Regions from separate parts of the Serratia sp. NPDC087055 genome, predicted to be linked through region 3. Evidence: predicted binding sites of a transcription regulator. Region 3 holds the regulator's gene; each other region holds the start of a gene.

Region 1 (5,416 bases), 700 kb from region 3:
TAACAGTGCAGTGCGGGTATAAGGTAAAGACTTAAGATTCGGTGCAGTTATGCTCATGGGCCTCAATAAACCTGACTAACAGACGGCTGTTTCTGTTGGCTATTCTGCCATATTCAACCGGCGGGTGCATGTCTTGGTATCAGTGGTTGAAGCACACTTTACATAAACGGTGGGTAAACAATTTTGCAAATGAAGCATTTTTTGCGACTTTAGCTAAAGTTTACTATGTTAAAAATAATTACATCAGTCAACGCTCGATATATTTTTGTATCTAAATGACAACCGGAAAATTAAACTATTAGTTTCACTCGGTTATTGTTTTTGGTTGTTATCATTGGCTGATGGTACAGGCGATTATTTTATTAACAATGCCAAGGTGTTCTGTAATTTGGGTAATGAATTACTGCCTGTGAGAGCGTACGTATAAAAATATAAATGGTAACAAGACGCATGTATGCCTTCGAGTAAATCGACTGGCAAGTGCTTCATTTTATTTAAATGCACCCTGATATTTTAAGAATATTCATTCGTTACTTTTTACGAAGAGCTGCCTATGCCCCTAATGCTGAGTGTTATTGTCCCGTTGCACAACGTGGGCGAGCTGTTTGAGCCTTTTCTGGCTTCATTGCTGGCCCAAAATGAACAGCGATTGGAAGTGATCATCGTCAATGACGGTTCCAGCGATGGCTCTGGCGATATCGCCCATCGTTATGCCCGACAGCACCCACACATTACTGTCATTGATCAGCGTAACGCGGGTGTGTCCTGCGCACGCAATGCCGGGTTGGCCGTTGCCAAAGGGAAATATGTCGCGTTTCCTGACGCGGATGATTTACTGGCGCCTGAGATGTATTCAACCTTGATTGAACTGGCCGAAAAAAATCAGCTGGATGTTATGCAGTGCAATGGTGAACGTTATTTTTCCCATGAGGGTGAGCTTCAACCGATTATTCCACTCAAACGACTGGGCGATACACAGGTTATAAGCGGTGTTCAATGGTTGGAGCGCGCGCTGAAATCAAGAAAATTTATTCATGTGGTGTGGTTAGCCGTTTATCGCCTTGATTTTATTAAACAGCATCAGTTGTATTTCGAGCCGGGTTTACATCACCAAGACATTCCCTGGACTACCGAAGTGATGTTTAATGCCAAGCGGGTGAAATATATCAGCAAAGCGCTGTATCGCCAGCGTGTTCATGACCAATCGATTAGCAATCGCCGCCGTATTGGTAAAGCCAACGTGGAATATCAGCGCCATTATATGAAAATCGTGGAGATGCTGAGGGTACTTAACCAGCGTTACGCGAGAAAAATCGACATCAGGCCGGCTTTCCATTGGCAAATCACGCGCGAAGCATTGGGTATTTGCCACAGTATCCGCCGTGAACCTGAACTGGCTGCACAGTGCCAAATCACCGATGAATTCTACCAACGCGGTATTGATCGCGCCATGTTCGCCAATGCGCGTGGTCTAAAACAAGGCTGGCACGTCATACTCTGGCTCCATCGTCTGAAACAGTGGCGGCACGGTGAGCATGTTTCGCAACCTGCTGCTGAATAACAAGCGTTGGGATCCGTCGGTTTAGGGGGTATACTCGCTCTCCATTTTGCCGGAGAGAATCACATGCTTGCAGGTATGCCGTCCCTGAGCCATCTAGAGCAGCAGGAAGCTGCTGATCGTATCCATTCGTTGATGGAACAAGGCATGAGCAGTGGTGAAGCCATTGCGCGCGTTGCACAGGAAATCCGCGAAAAACACCAGGGTGACCAGGTCAGCGTGCTGTTTGATGACGAAGACGATGAAGAGCATCAGGAACGGCCGGACGATCTGGCTGATGATGACTCGGAAGAAGACGAAAACTATTGATATTTCAGGGGCCGGCAAGCCGGCCCCAAAGAATTACCCTTCAACCACGACCGCAGCCGCAGCCTGTTTGGCTGATTCTACCGCCAGCGCTATGTTTTCTGCCGTAGCCAGCGCGACACCCATCCGACGTTGACCGTCAATGTCCGGTTTACCGAATAAACGCAGTTGGTTGTGACCGACCAGCGCGTGGTCCAGACCGCTGAAACGCAGGTCACGGCTGGTCAACTGTGGCAGAATGACTGCGGATGCCGAAGGCCCGAACTGGCGGATCGCACCAATGGGCAGACCCAGGAAAGCGCGAACGTGCAGGGCGAACTCGGACAGATCTTGCGAAATCAAGGTCACCATGCCGGTATCATGCGGCCGTGGGGACACTTCGCTGAAAATAACCTCGTCCCCACACACAAACAGTTCTACACCGAACAGACCAAAACCCCCCAATGCTTTCACCACGTTTTCCGCAATCGCCTGCGCATGGCTCAACGCCAGATCGCTCATCTGTTGAGGTTGCCATGATTCGCGGTAATCCCCATCTTCCTGGCGATGGCCGATTGGCGCACAGAAATGCACGCCATCAATTGCACTGATGGTGAGCAGGGTGATTTCAAAGTCGAACTCCACAAGACCTTCGACAATCACTTTACCGCCCCCGGCACGGCCACCCTGTTGGGCATACTCCCAGGCTGCGTTTAGCTGTTCCGGACGGCGGATCAGGCTTTGGCCTTTGCCGGATGAACTCATGACCGGCTTGATGATGCAGGGATAGCCGATGTCATCGACAGCCTGCTGGAATGTCACTTTGTCATCAGCAAACCGATAAGGCGAGGTGGGCAGACCGAGCGTTTCTGCGGCCAAGCGGCGGATGCCTTCGCGGTTCATGGTCAGTCGCGTTGCCTCGGCGCAGGGCACCACATGGTGTCCTTGCTGTTCCAGCTCAACCAGCATGCTGGTGGCAATGGCTTCGATCTCTGGCACGATATAGTCAGGACGTTCCTGTTCAATCACGGCTTTCAGCGCGTTGCCGTCCAGCATGTTAATAACGTGACTGCGGTGTGCCACGTGCATGGCGGGAGCATCGGCGTAGCGATCAACAGCGATCACTTCCAGTCCCAAACGCTGGCATTCGATGGCAACTTCTTTACCCAGCTCGCCGGAGCCGAGCAGCATAACGCGGGTGGCGGAGGGGCGCAGGGCGGTTCCAATAGTTAACATAGTCTCGTACCTGGATCTGTGGAGTGTAAAGCGGTCTGATAATGGGCGTGCAGTATATACGAAAACGTTTGCGTGTGCAGCCGAAGGCCAACCTATTGCTGCCACCGCCGTCAAAACCCGCAAGTGGCGGCTTTTTTTATGTGTGAAATCCGTAATCCCCCCTATCTCTGTTATCATCTGCGGTTAATTCGGTGCTGCCCATGGGCGCGCCGCCATTCCATTTGCCATATAAGAGTTATCGCCGTGAGCACAGTTTCTTTTTCTTCCCTGCCGCTGCCAGCCGAACAGTTGGCCAACCTCAACGAATTGGGGTATGCCGAAATGACACCGGTGCAGGCTGCTGCATTGCCCGCCATCCTGAAAGGGCAGGACGTACGTGCCAAAGCAAAAACCGGCAGCGGTAAAACGGCGGCATTCGGCATCGGCCTGCTGGATAAAATTAACGTTGCCCAAGTGGCTGCGCAGGCGCTAATCCTGTGCCCGACACGTGAACTGGCGGACCAGGTGAGCAAAGAGCTGCGCCGCCTTGCCCGCTTCACTCAAAACATCAAAATTTTGACCCTGTGTGGTGGCCAGCCTATGGGGCCACAGCTCGACTCCCTGGTGCATGCACCGCATATTGTCGTGGGGACACCGGGGCGTATTCAGGAACACCTGCGTAAGAAAACGCTGGTGTTGGACGAACTGAAAGTGCTGGTCTTGGACGAAGCCGACCGCATGCTGGACATGGGTTTTGCCGATGACATCGACGATGTCATCAGCTATACGCCGCCGCAACGTCAGACGCTACTTTTCTCGGCAACCTATCCGAGCGGTATTGAACGCATCAGTGCCCGCGTACAGCGCAATCCGTTAAATGTGGAAGTGGACGACGGTGAAGAACAAACCACCATCGAACAACGTTTCTATGAAACCACCCGCGATCAGCGCCCTGCGGTGTTGGTGTCGGCCATTCGTCATTATCAACCGTCTTCCTGCGTGGTGTTCTGTAACACTAAACGTGATTGCCAGAGCGTATATGAAGCGCTGGAAGCGCGAGGCATAAGCGTATTGGCGCTGCATGGCGATCTGGAACAGCGCGATCGCGATCAGGTTCTGGTGCGCTTTGCCAACCGTAGCTGCCGTGTACTGGTGGCGACCGACGTTGCTGCACGCGGTCTGGACATTAAAGAGCTGGAACTGGTTGTCAATTATGAACTGGCATTTGATCCCGAAGTGCATGTACACCGTATAGGTCGTACCGGCCGCGCTGGCCTGAGCGGCCTGGCAATTAGCCTGTGCACACCGCAGGAAATGGCGCGTGCGCATGCGATTGAAGAGTATTTGCAGATAAGAGTTAACTGGGCACCGGTGTCTGAACTGAGTGGCGCGAGCCATACGACACTTGAAGCCGAGATGGTCACCTTGTGTATCGACGGTGGGCGTAAGGCCAAAATCCGTCCTGGTGACATTCTTGGTGCCTTGACCGGCGACGCCGGGTTAACGGCAGCAGAAGTGGGCAAGATAGACATGTTCCCCGTGCATGCTTATGTGGCGATCCGCAAGGCGAGCGCCCGTAAGGCACTGCAACAGCTCACACAGGGTAAAATCAAGGGTAAGAACTGCAAGGTGCGGTTGTTGAAATAAATCACGTCAGGGGTGCACTTGCATCCCTGCGTAAAATCACCTTATACTGTATGGAATTACAGTATTCTAACCTTTGAGGAATGCGCATATGGCAGTTGAAGTTCACTATGTGGTGGTGAGAAACGGTGAGGAAAAGATGACTTTCGCAACCAAGAAAGAAGCCGATGCTTACGACAAAATGCTGGATCTGGCCGACAGCCTCGGTGAATGGTTGCAACAGGCGCCATTGAGCCTGGATGACGAGCAACGTGAAGGGCTGAGTTTCTTCCTGGCGGAGAATAAAGACGTGCTGGGGCAAATCCTGCGCGGCGCCGCGCCGGTGGAAACACCGAAGAAACCGGCCAAAGTTAAAGCGGAAAAACCTGTCGCTACCACAAAAGAGGGATCTGCGTCAGAAAAGCAGGCAGCATAATGACTTATGTTGCGGCAATGTGATGAAAAAGGATCTAGAATGAGCCGTGAAATAACTTTCTTCAGTCGCTTTGAACAAGACATCTTGGCCGGTCTCAAGACCATCACCATTCGGGATGCCAGTGAATCTCACTTTCAACCCGGTGAGGTCTTACGTGTTAGCCGTAATGAAGACAACGTATTCTTTTGCATGATTGAAGTCCTGTCAGTCACGCCGGTACGGCTGGATGCGTTAACCGAGCTGCATGCTCGGCAGGAAAACATGTCGCTCAGCGAGCTGAAGCAGGTGATCAAGGAAAT
Region 2 (5,416 bases), on a different contig from region 3:
TAATCTGGAAGAGGAACTGGAGTGCACGTTGCTGATCCGTGAGGGGCGTAAACTGCATCTGACCGACAGCGGCCAGGCGGTATACCAGCGTGGGCTGGCAATCCTCGATGAATTTCGCCAGTTGGAGGCGGAGCTGGAAGACATCAGCTCCGTCAAAAAAGGCGTGCTGAGACTGGGTATCCCGCCGATGGTTGGTCGGCAGATCGCCGATTTGATCCGCCAGTTCCGCCAAACCTATCCCGGCATTGAGCTGAAAATTTCCGAGTTGGGTGGGTTATCGGTTGAGCAAGCCGTGATGTCGGGCGAGCTGGATTTGGCAATGACCATATTGCCGGTTGATACGGAACAGCCGCTGACGTTCTTGCCGCTCCTCGACCATCCGATGTGTGTCGTCACACCGCGCACCCCACACTGGCTTAATCGCACCAGTATTAATATCACCGAATTGGCCGAATGGCCGATCCTGATTTATAACGAAGACTTTTCACTGTACAAAATGTTGATGAAGGCTTTCCGTCAGGCGGGTTTTGAGCCACAAATTGCCGTGCGCAGCGGGCAGTGGGATTTCTTGGCTTCAATGGTTCAGGCCGGAGTCGGTATCGCCACCTTACCGGAGCCGGTTTGTCAGTGGCTGGATAAGGAAAACCTGATCTGGCTGCCCCTGGAGCCGCGTATGGAATGGAAGGTAGGATTGATCTGGCGTCAAGGCAATTACCTGTCGCACAGCGCCCAGGCGTGGATCGCCTGCTGCCGCGACTACTGGCCACCCACCAAGTAAAAAGGGCCGCTTCCGCGGCCCGTTGGCGATTACCCTTCGCGCTCGATCAACAGCGCTTCCAGCAGGTCGAGATCGTGCAGCAGTTTTTGCAGCGTCTCATTGCTGATTTTCTGCGTGGCACGCAGATGATACAACTCACCCCGCTCCGCACGCAGCGCCGTCAGGCGGAAGCGTCGTTCGAGGTTTTCCAGCATCAGCGCATTTTCGATATCGTCTTTGGTGGTGATACGCCGCCGCAGCGTTCCCACCACGCGCGAGCTAATCTCTTTCAACACCTGAGGATCAATGTTTTCTTCGGTATCAACGGCCAACCGTTCTTCCATTTTGTTGATACTTTCGATCGCCACTTCAGCCGCCATAGCAATCGCCATCCGTTCTTCACTCTTGCTGACGCTCTTGTCTGCCACCTGCACCCCGCGCAATAACAGCGGTAGCGCCATGACGCCGGCAATCAGCGAAAGCAAGATTACCCCGGCGGCAATAAACACAAGCTGGTAACGTGCCGGGAAGGCCGTACCATCACTCAACAGCAAGGGAATCGACAGCACACCGGCTAACGTAATCGCCCCACGCACTCCGGCGAAGGATGCAACCCAGAGTTCACGGGTACTGAAATCACCAAACTGCAACGGCCGTTTTTTCATAAAGCGGCGGCTGGCGTTTTTCATCAACCATAGCCAGGTGAAACGCAGCACCAGCAACGCGGTGTAGATAATGGCCACATCGGCAAACAGGTACCAGGTCTGAATGGTCGGATCCAGCTCTGCCTGCAAGATAGAGGTTTCCAGGATCCCCGGCAGTTGCAGGCCCAACATGATGAAGACCATGCCGTTAAACACAAACTCCAGCATCGCCCAAACGCTGTTGGCCCGCAGGCGCATCGCCAGCGGGGCGTTGCGGATCACGCCAGACTGGCTGATGGTCATCCCCGCAGCAACGGCGGCCAAGATGCCAGAAACGCCGATGTGTTCGGCAATCAAATACGAGGCGAAGGGTAATAACAGCAGGAACACGATTTGCGTCGCCGGGTCATCCCCACTCCAGCGGCTCATCACACGCAACGATTTACTGTAGAGCCAAGTGACGGCGACCCCAGCCAATAGGCCGCCAATCGCCACTTTGAGGAATTCGAGCGTCGCGCCCCCGACGGTAAACACCATGGTCCCCATCGCCACTGCAATCGCAAATTTGAGTGACACCAGGCCGGACGCATCATTCATCAGCGCCTCGCCTTCCAGCACGCCCATGATCGGCTTCGGTATCCGCCCTTTACCAACAATACCGGACAGCGCCACGGCATCGGTGGGTGACAATACGGCAGCCAGCGCAAACGCCGCCACCAGCGGGATACCCGGTACCATGGCGTAAATCAGGTAACCGACACCAACCACAGTAATCAACACCAGCACCAGCGCCAGGCCCAGGATTTCGCGTCCGTGGTGCAGGAATTCTCGCGTGGGGGTTTTCCAACCATCAGCAAACAGCAAGGGTGGAATAAACAATACCAGGAACAATTCAGGGTCGAAATCGACGTGTAACCCGAAATGCGGCCAGGCCAGCAGGGCCCCGATACCGATTTGCATTAACGGCAGTGGTACCTGGAACGGCAACATGCGCGTCACCACCCCTGACAGGGAGACCACCAAAATTAAAATGAGGATTGTAAAAAAGATTTCCATGCTTTCCTTAGACTCTAGGGTTCAGACTGCATCTCTGAGTATGCCCCGATAGTAGATCACTTTTTTTACAGCGGTTAAAGCTTGTTGTGCCTTTCAAATTGCAGCACAGACAGAAGGAGACTTATCTGAAGCGGAGATAAAACATCCCCCGCCGAATCGACGGGGGAAACGACAATACGATTAAATCGCCCAGCCACCGGCATAGAATGCCACCAGGGCCACCGCGATCACGACAGTGCCAATATTCAGTCGGCGCCATTCGCCCGAGAAAATACGACCGATGACCAATGCGCTAAAGCCCAACATGATGCCGGTAACGATGTTACAGGTCAGTACGATAAATACCGCACACAGAAGGCCTGACATGGCATCAACAAAGTCGTTGAAGTCCAGTTTGGTCACGTTGCTCAACATCAGCAGGCCGACATACATCAGCGCAGGTGCGGTAGCATAAATCGGTACCAGATAAGACAACGGCGACAAGAACAAGATCAGCAGGAACAACAGGCCGACTACGGTCGCCGTCAGGCCGGTTTTGCCCCCCGCCGCAGTACCCGCAGCAGATTCGATATACACTGCCGCCGGGGCTGCACCTACCAAACCGGAAAAAATGCTGCTCAGGGAATCCGACGTCAATGCTTTGCCGCCGTTGATGATTTGCCCGTCTTTATCCAACAGGTTAGCCTGACCAGCCACCGCACGAATGGTCCCGGTCGCATCAAACACCGCGGTCATCACCAATGCCAACACGCTTGGCAATACCACAGGCTGCAATGCCCCCATGATATCAAGACTGAAGATCAATGATTTGCCGTTAGCATCCGTCAGGCTAGGCATCGCGAACAAGCCCTGATATTTCACCGCCGGGTCAAACAGCAGACCAATGATCGAAATGACAATGATCACCAGCAGAATGCCACCGGGCACTCGCAGCTTTTCCAAGCCAAAAATCACCGCCAGCCCGAGCAAGGTCATCACAACCGGGAAGGACGTAAATGCGCCCAGCGCCACAGGCAAACCGTCCAGCGGGTTCTTCACCACCAGGCCCACACCGTTCGCGGCGATCAACAACAGGAACAGGCCAATGCCAATTCCGGTACCATGCGCCACGCCCATCGGCAGATTACGCAGGATCCAGGCACGAATACCGGTTACCGAGATAATGGTAAAGAGTACGCCCATCAGGAATACCGCGCCCAGCGCCACTGGAATGCTGATGTGTTGCCCCAGCACCAGGCTGAAGGCGGTAAACGCGGTCAGTGAAATCGCACAACCGATAGCCATTGGCAAATTCGCCCACAGCCCCATCAGTAACGATCCAAGACCGGCGACCAAACAGGTCGCGACAAACACCGCCGTTGGCGGGAAACCCGCCTTGCCGAGCATGCTCGGTACGACGATCACCGAATAAACCATCGCCAGGAAGGTGGTTAACCCCGCCACCACTTCCTGACGTACGGTGCTGCCACGCGCAGAAATATTAAAATAACCATCAAGCCCGCCTTTTGGTTTAACGGCGTTGTTCGCTTGAGAATTCGACATGTTGCTGTCCCCTGTGTTTCATTGCCAGCCCGTTTCAAAAGGCTTGTTGTTCCGCCCACGCATGTTTATTACGGTATCGTTTCCGTCACGTTCGCGTCCTTGCCCTTTACGCATGCTGCCAACCGGCATCACATATAAGGCAAACGTTTAACTCCCATTGCGTGAAACGGGTGATTTATGGTGGTTTATTCAAGGCAAACGATTATCCAGCCTTCTACACCCTCTGATCAACCAAAGATCGCGGCAATTCATGCAAAAAGCCTGGGGAACTATCATTATCGAAAATACGGTTTTTGTCCCATAGGTAAATCCGATGGGAATGCCCCCCAAAAATGGGGGGCCGAAACAGCTACTGCGCCCGCGCTGCATTTTCATCCATGTACATCAGTTCCCAGATATGCCCGTCAAGATCCTGGAAACCATGCCCATACATAAAGCCGTAATCTTGCGGTTGGTTATAAGTATTACCGCCGGCGGCGATCGCCTTACGCACCACATCGTCTACCGCTGCCCGATTAGGCTGCGACAAACATATCAGCACCTCAGTCGCCTTCCTGGCATCGCTAACCGGATTCGGGGTGAACATTTTGAATTTTTCGTGGGTAAGCAGCATCACATAAATGCTGTCGCTGACCACCATGCAGGCGGCGGTGTCATCGGTAAACTGTTGATTAAAGCCGAAGCCCAGCTGGGTGAAAAAAGCAACAGATGCGGGCAGATCGCCCACCGGCAGGTTAACAAAAATTTGCGTAGCCATGGGCTACCTCCGATGAAGAGTGACCTCATCGAGTATAGCCCATCGTCTTAACTCAGCAGGTCATAAGGTCCCCCCTGATCCAGAGCGCGCTGATAGGCTGGACGTGAATGAATACGCTGCAGATAACCACGCAATTTCGGGCAAGCGTCCAGTGCGCCGCGCGCCGCCATCGCTTCCAGCGGGAAGCTCATCTGGATATCCGCCGCGCTGAACTCATTACCGACAAACCAGGTATTTTTGCTCAGGTGTTGTTCCAGATAGTCGCAATGCGGCGCGATCTGTTTGTCCAGGTACTCACGCTGCACGCCTTTGCCAATCGCCCCCGCGACGGGCCTGAGCAGCCAGGGTATGGGTGGCTGACCCAAGCGGCTGAACACCAATTTCATCACCAGTAATGGCATTAGCGAACCTTCGGCATAATGCAGCCAGTATCGGTACTGCTGACGGGCATGGTAATCGGTGGGAATAAACTGCCCCTGCGCATCGTAGGCTTCCTGCAGGTATTCAATAATGGCACCGGATTCCGCCAGCGTCAGATCGCCATCGACAATCACCGGCGACTTGCCCAACGGATGGATCTTCTTCAAGGCTGGCGGCGCCAACATAGTCTGTGGATCACGCTCATAGCGCTGTACCTGATAGGGCACATCCAACTCTTCC
Region 3 (5,416 bases):
GGCCTGAGCGATATGTGAAACGGAAGGCAAACAGCCATTCGGGAAGATATATTTGTTGATCCACGGATCAACATTCATATCTGTCCGATTCGAACCGATAGTGTGCAGCAGGAATAAGCCGCCCGGTTTTAAATTACGTTCAACAACATTGAAGTAGGTGCGGTAATTTTTAGGGCCGACGTGCTCAAACATGCCGACAGAAACGATCCGGTCAAACTGTAGGTCCAAATCGCGATAATCTTGCAGCAGGATTTCGACATCCAGCCCGGCACAGCGCGCTTGCGCCAACTTTTGCTGCTCGGCAGAAATGGTGACACCGACCACGGACACGCCAAAGTTTTTTGCTGCATAAGCGGAAAGGCCGCCCCAACCGCAGCCAATATCCAGCAAACGCATACCCGGTTGTAGCTGCAGCTTTTCGCAAATCATCCGCAGCTTGGCCTCTTGCGCCTCTTCCAGCGTGGTTGCCTCTTTCCAGTAGGCGCAGGAATATTGCATATAAGGATCGAGCATCTGCGTAAACAGGTCGTTCCCCAGATCATAATGTTCTTTACCGACAATCCAGGCGCGTTTTTTCGATTGCAAATTGGTTAATCGCGCGGCGGCAATTCGGAGGGTATCTTTGAGATGGCGGGGGAGTTTCTTTTCCAGGCCAGCGCGGACCACATGGTGAAAGAATATATCCAGCCGTTCACACTCCCACCAACCGTCCATATAGCTTTCGCCAAGGCCAAGGGAGCCTTCCTGCAGAACGCGTTTAAAAAAACTGGGATTTTTAACCTGAATATCGAATGGGCGTGAGCCGTTTATTTCAATACCGGCCATGCTGAGCATTTCATGAGCGATACGATACCATTGGTTATCCTGAATGCTCACATCTTCTATACACGATGAACTCATAGCTTCTCCATCACCTTCTTCTGACTTATGACCCGTCAAAAAATAGCTTAGACAAATTCTGCGGGTGCATACGTTTACCTACGGTAAAAAGGTCCCGTGGCGTCTGATATCCGACTATGAACAGAGGAAAATTTTAAGAAGGTTCCTGCGCAAGAAACGCGGGAAAGGCAATCCTTAAAAAAGTGTGACGCCATACGCGTACACAACAGCAATTTGTGATAAAGAAATTATAAAAGTGTTATTTTAAAAGGTCGTTTTGAGTATAGGCTTGCCGAGGCGCTTACTCAACTGTAAATCGCACTCGGCAAAAATATTCTTTAAGTGATTATTAATAATGACAATTATGACGCAGGGTTAGCATGTTCCTGCTGTGTTACGCGTCTATCGTCCTCCACTGTTCCCCGTTGCCACACATAGCCCAATGCGGCCAACAACACGGTTGAAACCATTACCGTCACCGTTGCCAATAACGGTTGGGCAATAAATGCCGAAACCAACATACTGGCGACAAAACACAAACCCAACTGCAAGGTGTTTTGCAAGGCTGCGGCTTTACCCGTGCCCTCAGGGAACGGCGTCAACGCATTCGCCACTACGATTGGATAGGTGGCGCCGTTAACGAGTGCCATCACGCAGAACGGAATCAACAAGGTGGTCAGCGTTGGCTCAGTCAGTGTGGCAACCAGGTATAGCGACACCATACTTATGCCATAAGCTACCAGCAGCCAGGGTAATAAGGTGTTGCCATTCATGCGGTTTAGCGCGGTGCGGCAACCATAACCCCCCAATAAGAACGCCAGCGTCTGTGGCACGTAGCTCAGACCAATATCGTTTGGGCTGTACCCCATATCACCAAGAATAAACGGCGAACCGGTCAGCCAGGCGAAGAAGCCGGCTGAGCAGGCGGCAAAGATCATGACGTTACCGCTGAAAGCACGTGATTTCAGGAGCTGGAAGAACGTTAGGCCGTTTTTCTTATTGGCGGAAGACACCGCTTTGGCGTTTTCTTTCAGCAGTAATGTCGGCAGTAATAAAACAACGGTGATGCCCAGCAGCACGGCGAAAATGGCGCGCCAACCCATGTGGTTTAACAGCCATGCCCCGACCAGCGGTGCCAATGCGGGGGAAAGTGCCACCAGTGGCATGATGGTGGCGAAAACGCGGTTTGCCTTACCTTCACGATAACGGTCAATGACGAGCGCTTGCCAGGTGACCGCGGCGGAACAGACCCCAATCGCCTGGATAAAACGCAGCGACCAGAGCTGAACGGCATTCTCTACCCACAACATCCCCAGGCAGCCCAAGGCAAACAGGGCCAGACCAATCAACAGCACGGGCTTACGGCCAAGGTGATCGGAAAGCGGACCCCAGAGCAATTGTGCAAAGGCAAAGCCCGCCAGGAAGATACTCAAACTGGCGCTGATCGCCCCGGCAGAGATTTGCAGGTCTTGTTGCATCACGCCAAAAGCGGGCAAGTACATGTCAGTAGCCAGGTAACCCAGCATACTCAGGCCGGCAAGATAGAACATAAAGCCAAAGGAATTTCGCATGGTATTTCTCGTTAATATTTTATTGTCGCAGGTTTTTAGCGCCGGCAAGTGTATCCGGCTGGATCTCTGCTTGTGAAACGGTAATATTTGCAAAGTGCTGTTAAAAAAATTGAAGGCAAAGCCATGTGGTCTGAATATTCTCTTGATGTAGTGGATGCGGTCGCCCGAACCGGCAGTTTCAGCGCAGCGGCGCAGGAGTTGCATCGGGTACCTTCGGCGGTCAGTTATACCGTGCGGCAACTTGAGCAATGGCTGGCGGTACCGCTGTTTGAGCGCCGTCATCGCGACGTGGAACTGACGCCTGCCGGCGTGCTATTTATTCAGGAGGCGCGCGGTGTCATCAAAAAAATGCTCGACACGCGTCGGCAGTGTCAGCAGGTGGCCAACGGCTGGCGTGGCCAGTTGAAAATTGCCGTAGATATTATCGTCAAGCCTCAACGTTGCCGTCAGTTGGTGTTGGACTTTTATCGGCATTTCCCTGACGTTGAATTATTGGTTCAGCCAGAAGTGTTCAACGGCGTCTGGGATGCGTTGGTGGATGGGCGTGCTGATATGGCGATAGGTGCGACACGGGCCGTGCCGGTCGGCGGTGGGTTTGCCTTTCGCGATATGGGCGATATGCGTTGGTTGTGTGTGGCCAGCCCGCAACATCCACTGGCGGCTCAGGATGGCGTGTTAAACGATGATCAGCTACGGCCTTTCCCATCGCTCTGCCTGGAGGATACCTCACGCAATCTCCCCAAGCGTGTCACCTGGACGTTGGATAACCAGCGGCGGTTGGTGGTGCCGGACTGGTCGTCGGCGGTGGATTGCCTGTGCGCCGGATTGTGTGTCGGGATGATGCCTGCGCATCAGGTCTTGCCGTTAGTACAACGTGGCGAGCTGGTGGCGTTACAGTTGCAGGAGCCGTTCCCAGCCAGCCCTTGTTGCCTGACGTGGCAGCAAAATACGCCTTCCCCGGCGATGGCCTGGCTGTTGGACTATTTAGGGGACAGTGAAACGTTGAATCAGGAATGGTTAAGCGAAGTGACGCCGGAAACCGCAGTGGCTTCCGGCGCGAATGACTAGCGGCGGTAATCGATGAACGGGCCGTCAGCAACCGAACGGCGCTCAACCAACTTGGGATGCACCTCAATCACCTGTGATTCTTCACGCTTGCTGATGATGCGATCCAACAACATGGTGAATGCCATCTCACCCAAACGCTCTTTGGGCTGATGAATAGTGGTCAGCGCCGGGGTGAAATAGCGCGCATTGCGCACGTTATCGTAGCCAATGACCGAGATGTCTTGAGGCACGCGTAGCCCAAGCTCATCGGCGGCGCAGATAGCCCCCATTGCCATGATATCGCCACCACAGAATACCGCTGTCGGACGCTGTTTCTGCGACAGTATCTGGTGCATGGCCTTGTAGCCGGATTCTGGCTCAAAGTCACCCTGGACGATCCACTCGTCGCGCACGTCGATATGGGCTTCCTCCATCGCTTTTAAGAAGCCCTGATGGCGCCCGCCCCCAGTGTTACGTGACAGTTGGCCGGGAATGGCGCCGATATCGCGGTGTCCGCGTTCGATCAGATAGCGCCCAGCCAGATAGCCACCTTCGAACGCGTTATCAATGATGGTATCAGTAAAATCACCGCGTGCGGCGCCCCAGTCCATGACAACCATTGGGATGTTGCGGTAATCTTCCAGCATCCCAAGCAATTGGTCCGGATATTCTGAACACATCACCAACAAGCCATCGACGCGCTTTTGCGCCAGCATTGCCAGATAGGCACGCTGTTTGTCCAAATTGTTGTGCGAGTTACACAGTATCAGCGTATAGCCTTTGCTGTAGCAGCTGTTTTCTACCGCTTCGATCACTTCAGCAAAGTAGGGCGCTTCACTGGAGGTTGCCAGCAGGCCAATCGATTTGGTGTGATTGACCTTCAGACTGCGCGCCACTGCGCTGGGTGAATAATGCAGCTCTTTAATTGCGGCACTCACGGCCGCTTTAGTCTCTTCGGCGACGAAACGAGTCTTATTGATGACGTGCGAAACGGTGGTGGTGGAAACGCCAGCGCGTTTGGCCACATCTTTAATCGTTGCCATGTAAAGAATGACTCCTGAACTCACATGTTGCAGTATGTAAGTGTGATGTTAATCGTTTGCCTGCGTAGATCCTTCTCCAAAGAAGCGAAAACTGAGTTTTTAGTGTGTTGAAGTCGTCAGCGCTTGGTCAGGAGGGGCATTTTTGCCGGTACACAGTTGTGAACTGCGAATTTTGTCCCATATTGAGCAAAAGGGGAAGAGGTAATCGGTATTATAAACCGGGAAATGATAACAAGATTTTATTGGCCAACTGTGTGAAAATGGTTTGACGCATTAATTGTGTGCCTTTTATCCTTGGGAAAACCAATCTGAAAAGGAGTTGTAATGGATACCGATCTGAAAATGTCACTGTTCACCACTGTCTGTGCGCTGGCCGTGATTATTGCTTTTAGCTTCACTGCAGCATTGAACTGATCCCCGAAGTAAAAACAGGCGCCGCTTCGTGCGCCTGTTTGCCTTATCCCACGCTATGCCAGATTTTTCTCCACAAATGCCCAGTTAACCAGCGCCCAGAAGTTCTCCAGGTAAGTCGGGCGGGCGTTGCGGTAATCGATGTAGTAGGCGTGCTCCCACACGTCGACGGTCAGCAAGGGTTTATCTTCGCCGGTCAGCGGCGTGCCCGCGTTCGACGTGCTGACAATGGCCAGCGAGCCGTCAGTCCTCTTCACCAGCCAGGTCCACCCGGCGCCAAAGTTTTTGATTGCGGCATCGCTGAATTGTTCTTTAAAGGCAGCGAAAGAACCAAACGCCTGATTGATAGCAGCAGCCAATGCGCCCTGAGGCTCACCGCCGCCCTGTGGCGATAAGCAGTGCCAATAGAAGGTGTGGTTCCATACCTGAGCGGCGTTGTTGAAAATGCCGCCGCTGGACGCCTTG

Evidence for each region. The regulator PurR, encoded in region 3, represses purine synthesis genes. The targets are predictions, from matches to a motif close to CANGCAAACGTTTGCNTG.
Region 1: a site for PurR is predicted at 3,137-3,154, ahead of purT (formate-dependent phosphoribosylglycinamide formyltransferase). Genes of this name have one in related genera too.
Region 2: a site for PurR is predicted at 4,136-4,153, ahead of ACI2J2_RS17830 (NCS2 family permease). Genes of this name have one in related genera too.

The regions. Positions count from the first base shown of each region.
Region 1 is NZ_JBJDOG010000001.1:721,266-726,681, forward strand. Features, by position in the region: gene pabB (aminodeoxychorismate synthase component 1) at 1-57, opposite strand, end outside; gene ACI2J2_RS03360 (glycosyltransferase) at 554-1,561, shown strand; gene ACI2J2_RS03365 (YoaH family protein) at 1,625-1,867, shown strand; gene purT (formate-dependent phosphoribosylglycinamide formyltransferase) at 1,901-3,079, opposite strand; gene dbpA (ATP-dependent RNA helicase DbpA) at 3,323-4,705, shown strand; gene ACI2J2_RS03380 (YebG family protein) at 4,794-5,117, shown strand; gene yqfB (N(4)-acetylcytidine aminohydrolase) at 5,157-5,416, shown strand, end outside.
Region 2 is NZ_JBJDOG010000003.1:349,162-354,577, forward strand. Features, by position in the region: gene ACI2J2_RS17820 (LysR family transcriptional regulator) at 1-778, shown strand, start outside; gene ACI2J2_RS17825 (Na+/H+ antiporter) at 808-2,457, opposite strand; gene ACI2J2_RS17830 (NCS2 family permease) at 2,638-3,999, opposite strand; gene ACI2J2_RS17835 (VOC family protein) at 4,349-4,756, opposite strand; gene ACI2J2_RS17840 (glutathione S-transferase family protein) at 4,804-5,416, opposite strand, start outside.
Region 3 is NZ_JBJDOG010000001.1:1,420,657-1,426,072, reverse strand. Features, by position in the region: gene cfa (cyclopropane fatty acyl phospholipid synthase) at 1-900, opposite strand, end outside; gene punC (purine nucleoside transporter PunC) at 1,242-2,450, opposite strand; gene punR (DNA-binding transcriptional activator PunR) at 2,574-3,518, shown strand; gene purR (HTH-type transcriptional repressor PurR) at 3,515-4,540, opposite strand; gene ACI2J2_RS06665 (YnhF family membrane protein) at 4,865-4,954, shown strand; gene sodB (superoxide dismutase [Fe]) at 5,008-5,416, opposite strand, start outside.